One region of the Paenibacillus lutimineralis genome, then DNA from elsewhere that is predicted to be linked to it. Evidence: a T-box and tRNA genes for the amino acid it is inferred to sense, from the RefSeq annotation. Region 1 holds a T-box; the other regions hold tRNA genes.
The links. A T-box is a leader RNA that pairs with one kind of tRNA and senses whether it is charged. The one in region 1 lies ahead of leuS (leucine--tRNA ligase), so its partner is inferred to be a tRNA-Leu.
Positions count from the first base shown of each region.

Region 2: it encodes a tRNA-Leu, which carries the amino acid that the T-box ahead of leuS (leucine--tRNA ligase) is inferred to sense. The anticodon was not compared.
Region 3: it encodes a tRNA-Leu, which carries the amino acid that the T-box ahead of leuS (leucine--tRNA ligase) is inferred to sense. The anticodon was not compared.
Region 4: it encodes a tRNA-Leu, which carries the amino acid that the T-box ahead of leuS (leucine--tRNA ligase) is inferred to sense. The anticodon was not compared.

Region 1 covers NZ_CP034346.1:1,973,767-1,975,969, forward strand. The annotation lists gene EI981_RS08075 (helix-turn-helix domain-containing protein) at 1-329, opposite strand, end outside; tRNA gene EI981_RS08080 (tRNA-Pro) at 531-604, opposite strand; T-box leader at 999-1,234, shown strand; gene leuS (leucine--tRNA ligase) at 1,302-2,203, shown strand, end outside.
Region 2 covers NZ_CP034346.1:4,943,705-4,945,907, reverse strand. The annotation lists gene EI981_RS21960 (PAS domain-containing protein) at 1-310, opposite strand, end outside; gene EI981_RS21955 (helix-turn-helix domain-containing protein) at 581-931, shown strand; tRNA gene EI981_RS21950 (tRNA-Leu) at 1,089-1,171, shown strand; gene EI981_RS21945 (hypothetical protein) at 1,472-1,750, shown strand; gene EI981_RS21940 (thiol-disulfide oxidoreductase DCC family protein) at 1,913-2,203, shown strand, end outside.
Region 3 covers NZ_CP034346.1:4,289,445-4,291,647, reverse strand. The annotation lists gene EI981_RS18960 (SGNH/GDSL hydrolase family protein) at 1-779, shown strand, start outside; tRNA gene EI981_RS18955 (tRNA-Leu) at 853-936, shown strand; gene EI981_RS18950 (TetR/AcrR family transcriptional regulator) at 1,124-1,726, opposite strand; gene lpdA (dihydrolipoyl dehydrogenase) at 1,877-2,203, shown strand, end outside.
Region 4 covers NZ_CP034346.1:4,314,532-4,316,734, forward strand. The annotation lists gene EI981_RS19040 (HU family DNA-binding protein) at 203-475, opposite strand; gene EI981_RS19045 (cold-shock protein) at 584-787, opposite strand; tRNA gene EI981_RS19050 (tRNA-Leu) at 1,037-1,120, opposite strand; gene EI981_RS19055 (NAD(P)-dependent malic enzyme) at 1,218-2,203, opposite strand, start outside.

The DNA of each region.
Region 1 (2,203 bases):
TTATCTAGTAATTGCTGAACTGTTTTAAGAAGAAGGTCTAAGTTGCCAACCTCTGCACAACCGTATAAGAAAGGTTTGATTTTGCGCCAGTTAGGAGGAGACCCAGCTATAACTTCATCGTAGTACTGATTATAGAAACAACCTTTAGGTAATCCCATAACTTCTGTGATACGGTCTAACTGTCCAATATTCAAAGTTCTATTTTCATTGAGAATGTTGCTAAGAGAGCCGATATTTATATCAACTTTCTCAGCAAATTGTCGTAAATTTAATCCTTCTTGATTCATAAAATCATTCAGTATTGCACTAATCGTGGTTGTACGGCTCATATTAGACCCCCCTACCATCCAATCTCTAATATTTCAATAGTATCCATTATTTAAATGGTGGTCAATTTAGAAATACGGTGTTCGATGTAGAGATCCTCGGTGATGATGATAAACATAATAAAAAAGACAACTCCCTTCAGAATTAACCATTCGTCAGGTTGTTGTCATTAAAAGCAGCAAGGAATATTCATATAAGTAAAATCGAGACGACAGGATTTGAACCTGCGACCTCTTGCTCCCGAAGCAAGCGCTCTACCAAGCTGAGCCACGTCTCGGTAAGATGAAGCGTCCCGACTATCAACTTCGATGAACTAGTGGGAACACCTGAAATTATACTCCTGTTCAAAAAACGTGTAAAGCGGTTGTTCTAAAAGTCAGCTTTTGATCACGATGTGAATCAGGAAGTTAATTCGACATCGAATCTTGAATTCAGCCGGGTCTTCCGGTGCTCACGTACCCAAAACGTACGCTCCGCTCCTCAGCCCCTAGCTTCATCCAACCTTCTCGGTGCTGAAAACCGGACCTTTTGAACTCTCATTAAAAAAGACATGCTCTTGAACAATATATGAATATCACATCATCACCTTGATCCCCTTGATTTTGAAATATAGCCAGGTATGTTGCGTTAAAAAGAATCTTTCTATATAATATAGGGTGATTCATTGGATATTTGCGACTTTGATGAGGATTATTAGTTTGGTTACTGCGCCATTCAGAGAGCCGGCGGCTGGTGAAAGCCGGTTGGAGCAACAAATGAACTCGCCTCGGAGTCATGATGCAAAAGGGCATATCCCCTGTAACATCATCGTCTTACCCGCGTTATTGGGTACATAAGGGAGCGAAGGACAAAGCATGTCCAACGCTAACTAGGGTGGTACCACGGGAAATTTCCTCTCGTCCCTAGCGATAACGCTAGGGATGGAGAGGTTTTTTTACATTTCAGGAGATGTTTTAGAGGAGGATTCGAGAATCATGGCGGACAAGAACGTACCTCATGACGTGTATCAAGCCCAGACCATTGAGCCGAAATGGCAAGCATTCTGGGAAGAGAATCACACTTTCAAGACTCGCGAAGACGCGGGTAAACCAAAATTTTATGCATTGGATATGTTCCCCTATCCTTCGGGCGCGGGGCTTCATGTAGGCCATCCTGAAGGCTACACAGCGACGGATATCGTATCTCGCTACAAGCGGATGCGCGGCTATAATGTGCTTCATCCAATGGGCTGGGACGCTTTCGGACTGCCAGCAGAACAGTACGCTATCTCTACAGGGGAGCATCCTCGCGACTTTACGATCAAGAATGTGAACAACTTCCGTCGCCAGATCAAATCACTCGGTTTCTCCTATGATTGGGATCGTGAGATCAGCACAACCGATCCGGACTACTATAAATGGACACAATGGATTTTCATCCAGCTCTACAAGAAAGGGCTCGCTTATGTAGCGGAAATTCCTGTGAACTGGTGTCCAGCACTTGGTACTGTGCTTGCCAATGAAGAAGTTATCGACGGCAAGAGTGAGCGCGGCGGCCATCCGGTAATCCGTAAGCCGATGCGTCAATGGGTGTTGAAGATTACTGAATATGCCGAGCGCTTGCTGGAAGACCTTGAGGAGCTAGACTGGTCCGAGAGCATCAAGGATATGCAGCGCAATTGGATCGGCAAATCTGAAGGTGCGGAAGTCGTGTTTGATATCGATGGACACGATGATAAACTGGTCGTATTTACGACTCGTCCGGATACGTTGTTCGGTTCCACCTACGCTGTGCTTGCTCCTGAACATGAACTGGTAGCTAAGATCACGACTGATGCACAACGTGATGCCGTAGAGGGTTATCAGGAACAGGCTGCTCACAAGAGCGATTTGGAGCG
Region 2 (2,203 bases), 3.0 Mb from region 1:
AAGCCTCTAATGTGAAGCATTTCGTCTCAAGACGGGACGAGGACTTGAATTCCTTGCAGAGGAATGGGTTCGTGCCATCCAGCACGGCTTCAAGCTCATGGGGAGGATGCCCCTCATCCCCAGCGAGAGCATTGTAAATCTGCGCGAAATTAACCCCGGTCCATTCGAAGGATTCAGGGACGCCTATTTCGAGCGAATGCAGATACCAGGCACGATTGACGGATACGATGAAGCCTTGGGGATCGATAATCGCGATATCCTGTCTCAGCAAATTGATAATTTCTATAAAGTGGATGCCTGAGTTATGCAAAATAAAGTCGCTCCCTCTATTTAAGATGGGACTGCTTCTGTTGAACTCTAGGGGGGTATTGGTTTGCTTAAGTTGGATCTGGAGGGCATAACTATCCGTCGGTGTGTATTCATGAGGAGTCCATAGTAAATGGCATGGAATTAATGGTACAATTACCATTATGCTATAATTGCCGTTGCATAAAGAAAAGTATATACGTTTTTACGTTATATCGCAAGAATAAAATTACTGAAATGCGTCTTAAGACGAATATTTGGAAGGCGGTTGTATATGCAATCCATTTACGATCGAATCGAATTTTTAATTAAAATGAGGGGAATGACCAAGAAATCATTCTGCGAGGAGCTTGGCATCAGTACGGGGAATCTAGGAGATTGGAAAAGAGGGAAATCGACACCAAGCACCAATAAACTGGTTGAGGTTGCTGGGTTCTTCGATGTTAGCCTGGATTGGCTCATATTGGGCAAGGAAACGAATCAATTGTACTTCAAGGAAAATGCGGCAACATATACATGGGATGAATTAGGCAACGATCTTGTGCTGTCTGAGAAAGAAAAAGAGTTTATCAAGGAGTACATCGATTTCACACGTTACCGAAAAAGCCAGTCTTGTGATAAATAAACGTATTTAGCTTTTCTAATGCGCCGAGCAAGACATTGCAGGCCTGTAAATCCTTTTGGATGAACGGGCTTGCGCAATAAGCCTTAAATAAAATTTCTATTTACTTTTCAATATCTTCAGTGTATAATAAAAGAGTTGCTGAAAAAGTTAATAATATGCGGTAGTGGTGGAATGGCAGACACGCTATCTTGAGGGGGTAGTGGGCGTACGCCCGTGGAGGTTCGAGTCCTCTCTACCGCATTACGAAGAACAGTGAAAAGATCCTTACTTCTGGTAAGGATCTTTTTTTATTTTTTGGACAATATAATACAATGTGATGTTCTATTTTTGCTTATGTAAACGCTTGAATTTATTATTTTTTTGAATTCTGTGGATTTACAGAGGTTCAGCGCCGGGATTAAAGTTGACATGTAATAAAAAATTATTTAATATGTCTTAGTACTAAAAGTGAGAGTTCCAAAAGTCAAGCTTTACTTTGAAAGATGATTTTTTGAACTTCCGCTTGAACAGCTTTCTATTTTAAAAAAACGGGTGATGAAGATGTCTTACAGACCAAGTATTCAGAACGTGTCCATAGCCGGAAGCAACGAAAAGGAAGGATTATACGAATTTGCCGTTAAATTGGCCGATGGAACGCAGTGCCGAGTATTTTATCACCGTTTTCCAGAATGGCGCCTCGCTAATATCAATCGACTGCAGAAGACGCCATGTCCGGTATGCCGTAAAGACTACATTTGCAATTGCATGGAGAGCTTTACGGAAGATTTCCACAGCCAGCTTGTAGAGGACCAATGGATCGAGAAGCTACTGGCAGAGTAAGTCTAACGGAATGAAGAGTACGGAGGGGATCGGCTCCTTCGTATTCTTTTTTTATTAGATAAAATTCGAGAACCTTTCATCCACCTTCTTAGTGCAGAACAATCTGCTTTTGAACCTATATTATAAGACGGATATAATGGATTTAGCAGGGAGGTTTTGCGGATGTCAGACAAGGATATCGGTCAGACTGCAGTTGTGTTGTTTGATGGAGTGTGTCTTTTGTGTCAGGGCGCCGTAAAATGGATCATCAGGCATGATCCTGGTGCCAATTTCAGGTTCGCGTCACTGCAATCCGATGTTGGTAGGGAGCTGCTTCAACAGTATGGAGGAACTGCAGACGGGCCGATGAATACGATGTTCCTGCTGGAGCAGGGAACACTGTACTCTCGTTCGACCGCGGCGCTTAGAATTACCAAAAGACTTAAGTTTCCCTGGCCATTATTATATGCATTC
Region 3 (2,203 bases), 2.3 Mb from region 1:
TGGTACTCAAGGCGCTTAACTCTAATAACAAGCCTGCGGTAATTTTACTGTTCAGCGTGTTCATGAATGACTGGAATCTTCAGGATCGTCTTGCTCCTGTCGGATGGCATTATGATCTTCCTATGGTCAGTGTGAAGGATGCCGTAGTGGAGCAGTTTCGCTGGACTGCAGATCAGGGCAAGGTCATCTCTAAAAAGCAATTTTTCTACGATATTTATCATCCTACTAATGCGGGACATAGGGTTATGGCCGATTGCTTAGCCTGGCTCTTCACTGTAACCGATCAGGCCATCTCTGATGAAGAGGATATCTCGACGGACAAGTCGCCGATCATCGGGAATGATTATGTGGGGATTCAACTGCTGGATCGCCTAAATGGAGAGGGCATCGCTCAGATTGATACGGGGGGATTCCGGGAGAAAGATACCGATCTGCACACAGCAAATATGGACGATCATACTTACGGAACGCCACAATTCCCTAATAACTGGATGCACACCACCGAATCAGGAACTGACCGCTTCAAGATGACACTTCGGAGTAAGCGGCTTATTCTGGTGTTCAAAGACTCCGGAGATCCTAGCTTCGGCACCGCAAATATATGGGTAGACGGGAAGCTGGTGAGGCAGGGGGATCCGCGTATCGCGAATTGGACGCACTGCAATGCTGTGATCCTGTACGACGAGCCGCACTTGATTGAGCATACGGTGGAAATCAAAATGGCAGCAGGGCATGAGGATAAGCGCTTCACGATTTTAGGGTTCGGTTATGTGCTGTAATTTATGATTGACTCACCTAGAAATCCATGTTATATTTTACTTCCCTGTTGCAAAATATGGCTTCAGTGAAAATGCGGTCGTGGCGGAATTGGCAGACGCGCACGGTTCAGGTCCGTGTGGGCTAACCCCCGTGGAGGTTCGAGTCCTCTCGACCGCATCAAGAAGAAGGTTTCTGATTTGCTTATCTAAGCAGATTGGAAACCTTCTTTGTTATTCAAAATTTTAAGTTGGTGCTCCTGAGTCAGTAAACCGACTTGGCTTTTTAAGCAAATTTCTATTAATTATCCCGAGTTTAAGGAACATCATTTAACTTCTAGATGTGGGAGATCGCCTGGGCACGGCTTTTAACACGGATTCTGGTCGAAAGTGGGTCCTCCTGGGCTATTCTTAATCAGCTCTTTCGCTTGTTGCTTGCCCGCCTCCAGGAGGCTGTCGCTAAGTTGGGAATTACTAACCGATCGCGCGAGCATAAGCGTGCCGACCATGAGGCTAAGCAAAGCGCTGCCAGAAGAATGATCGATTCCCCCTAGATCAGAGACAAAGTCGATCATTCGTTGCAACTCGAGATTGAAGACTTGACGCACCTCTTCCGATAATCGGGATATTTCACCGGAAAGAGCGGGGAGAATGCAGCCCATCTCCGCATGATCACGATGATACGGGCTTAAATAAAAATGGATAACCGCATGAATCTTGGATTCTTCCACTGCCTGGTCTGCCGCTTTCTGCAAAAGCGCGATTGTATCCTTTATGGCATAACGGCAAGTCTCCGACACCAGTTGGTCCTTATTGTCAAAGTGTGAATAGAACCCCCCGTGCGTCAACCCGGCACCTTTCATAATGAACGGGACGCTTGTATCGTGTATTCCGTTCGAACGAAACGCTTTGGCGGCACTTCCGATGATACGGCCCCGAACTTTGATCTTATGTCCTTCAGGATATGGCATCGTCATCGCCTCCTTACGCATAAACTATCTTCAGCCATTATAATCATCATAATAAAACGCGTCAATTTCGCAGGGTATTGACTGGATCTAAATATGATGACTATAATATATTACGATCATCATATTTAAGGGTGGGAGGTATTGTTGGAAATGAGCCAACATAAACAAGTAGATACATTAGTCATTGGTTCAGGGCCAGGAGGTTATACTGCGGCGGTGCGATCGGCGCAGCTTGGAATGAAGACCATTGTTATTGAACGCGGTCAAATTGGCGGCGTGTGCACAAATGTGGGCTGCATTCCTTCCAAAGCGCTGATTGCGGAATCACACCGATATAATTTATACAGACAATGGAGCCGTTCGGGTGCTTCAGATTTCTTTGCTGAGGCTCAGGCTTTCAAGCAATCGGTCGTTAACAAACAGTCCGGTGGTGTTCAATACCTGTTGCAAACTGCCGGAGTAACGGTTCTCGAAGGG
Region 4 (2,203 bases), 2.3 Mb from region 1:
ATCCCTTTCGTTGCTTGTGTCATTCTTTAAATTGCTCAGATTGGCTGCTTTTCTCTCCAAACTCTGTTTGGAGTAAAAATTAATAATATCATCAATGGTAGAAAATCCGATACTAACGTTCGAATCATGTGTAGTTGTTTTGATAAAAAACCGCTTTCTGATGTGGTCACATCTTTTTTTATATTAGCATTTGGCGTTAAGCTTAATTTAAAGCCTTTTTCAGAGTGACTCCTGCCGTGAATACAGGAACTTTACCCGCCGGAAGTTCCACCTCTTCACCCGTTCTGCGGCTTCTTCCCATACGTGCTTCGCGACTACGGACATTAAATCTTCCAAAGCCAACTAGTTGAACTTCTTCGCCTTGCTTTAGAGCTTCAAAAATCGAGTCCAACACATGTGTTACTGCCTTTTCAGCATTCTTTTTTGAAAATCCACTAGATTTCGCCACTTCTTCAATCAATTGTTCTTTGTTCATTACAATACCTCCGCTTATATTATTTTAATCACGAAAATGACAGTCCTCGTGTATGGATGTAAAGCATAAATAAAAAAACTGCCCCACATTTAGGGCAGCTCGAATGATTTAATAAAGTTTAGAGACGCTTTCAGCCTGCGGTCCACGATTGCCTTGGGTCACATTGAACTGGACGCGTTGACCCTCATCCAACGACTTGTAACCATCACCCTCAATCGCGCTGAAATGAACAAACACATCGTTTCCGTCTTCGATTTCGATAAAACCAAAGCCTTTTTCAGCATTAAACCATTTAACTGTACCTGTTTGCATAGGATTCCTCCAAAAATCAAATTATTTAACACAACTATTTCAATGGCCACTAATAAAGGTTAGTGGTCATTAGGTATTTTTAGAATTCCGTACTTGATGTCCGCTAATGTATTAAAGATAAGAATACCATATCCGATAATATAAGTCAATATTTGGAGCTCTCGCTAATATCTCGCCGACCCCAAGCATACAAAAAGCCTCCGAACTATCACAAGGATAAATTCAGAAGCTTTTTCTTTGTTAAGATAATGCGGTCGAGAGGACTCGAACCTCCACGGGGGTTAGCCCACACGGACCTGAACCGTGCGCGTCTGCCAATTCCGCCACGACCGCGTTTTTCGTTGATGCAATGTTTTGCAACAACGAAATATAATATACCATGTATTTATAAGAGAGTCAACCAAAAAATTCTATAAATGATTTTCGAAAATTATATTCTTGAGACCCCCGTCTTCCGGGCGATTCGGATTACCGCTTCGCTAACGGCAATACTCGGTCTCTTGTCGAAGGCATCCGGAACAATGTAATTTTCATTAAGTTCCTCATCGTTCACCAGGTCTGCAATGCCTTGAGCCGCGGCAAGCTTCATCTCGTCCGTAATATTCCGTACTCTTGCGTCCAAAGCACCTCGGAAGATGCCTGGGAATACCAGAAGGTTGTTGATCTGATTGGGGTAATCAGATCTACCTGTGGCTACTATTCTTGCTCCACCTTTAATAGCCTCCTCCGGCATAATCTCCGGCACGGGGTTGGCAAGAGCGAAGATGATGCAGTCTGGATTCATGGTTTGCACCATTTTCTTCGTCAGCACTCCTTCAACCGACACCCCGATGAATACGTCCTTGCCTTTAATAATATCTTCAAGGGTTCCTGTCTCGAAATCCCTATTCGTAACTTTTGCGATTCTTTGATGGGCCTCGTTCATTGAGCCAGTATTCTCCGAAATTGCTCCGTTAATATCGCATAGTACCATATGCCTTGCCCCTGCCGCGAGCAGCAATTTTGCAATAGCAATACCCGATGCACCCGCGCCGTTGATCACGATACGCATACTGTCCAAAGATTTATCAACAATCTTCATAGCGTTGTGCAGACCCGCAAGCACGGCAACGGCCGTTCCGTGCTGATCGTCATGGTATACGGGAATATTTAGAGTTTCCTTCAGCTTATCCTCGATGTAGAAGCATTCAGGCGCCTTTATATCCTCCAGATGAATACCTCCGAAGCCGGGTGCGATAACTTGAATGGTTCTTACAATTTCATCCGGATCAAGGCTGTCGATACAGATCGGGAATGCGTTCACGTTGCCAAACTTCTTAAGAAGCAGCGCCTTGCCTTCGATAACGGGCAATCCCCCCTCGGGGCCGATATTGCCAAGCCCCAAAACGGCTGTCCCATTCGTTACAATGGCTACAG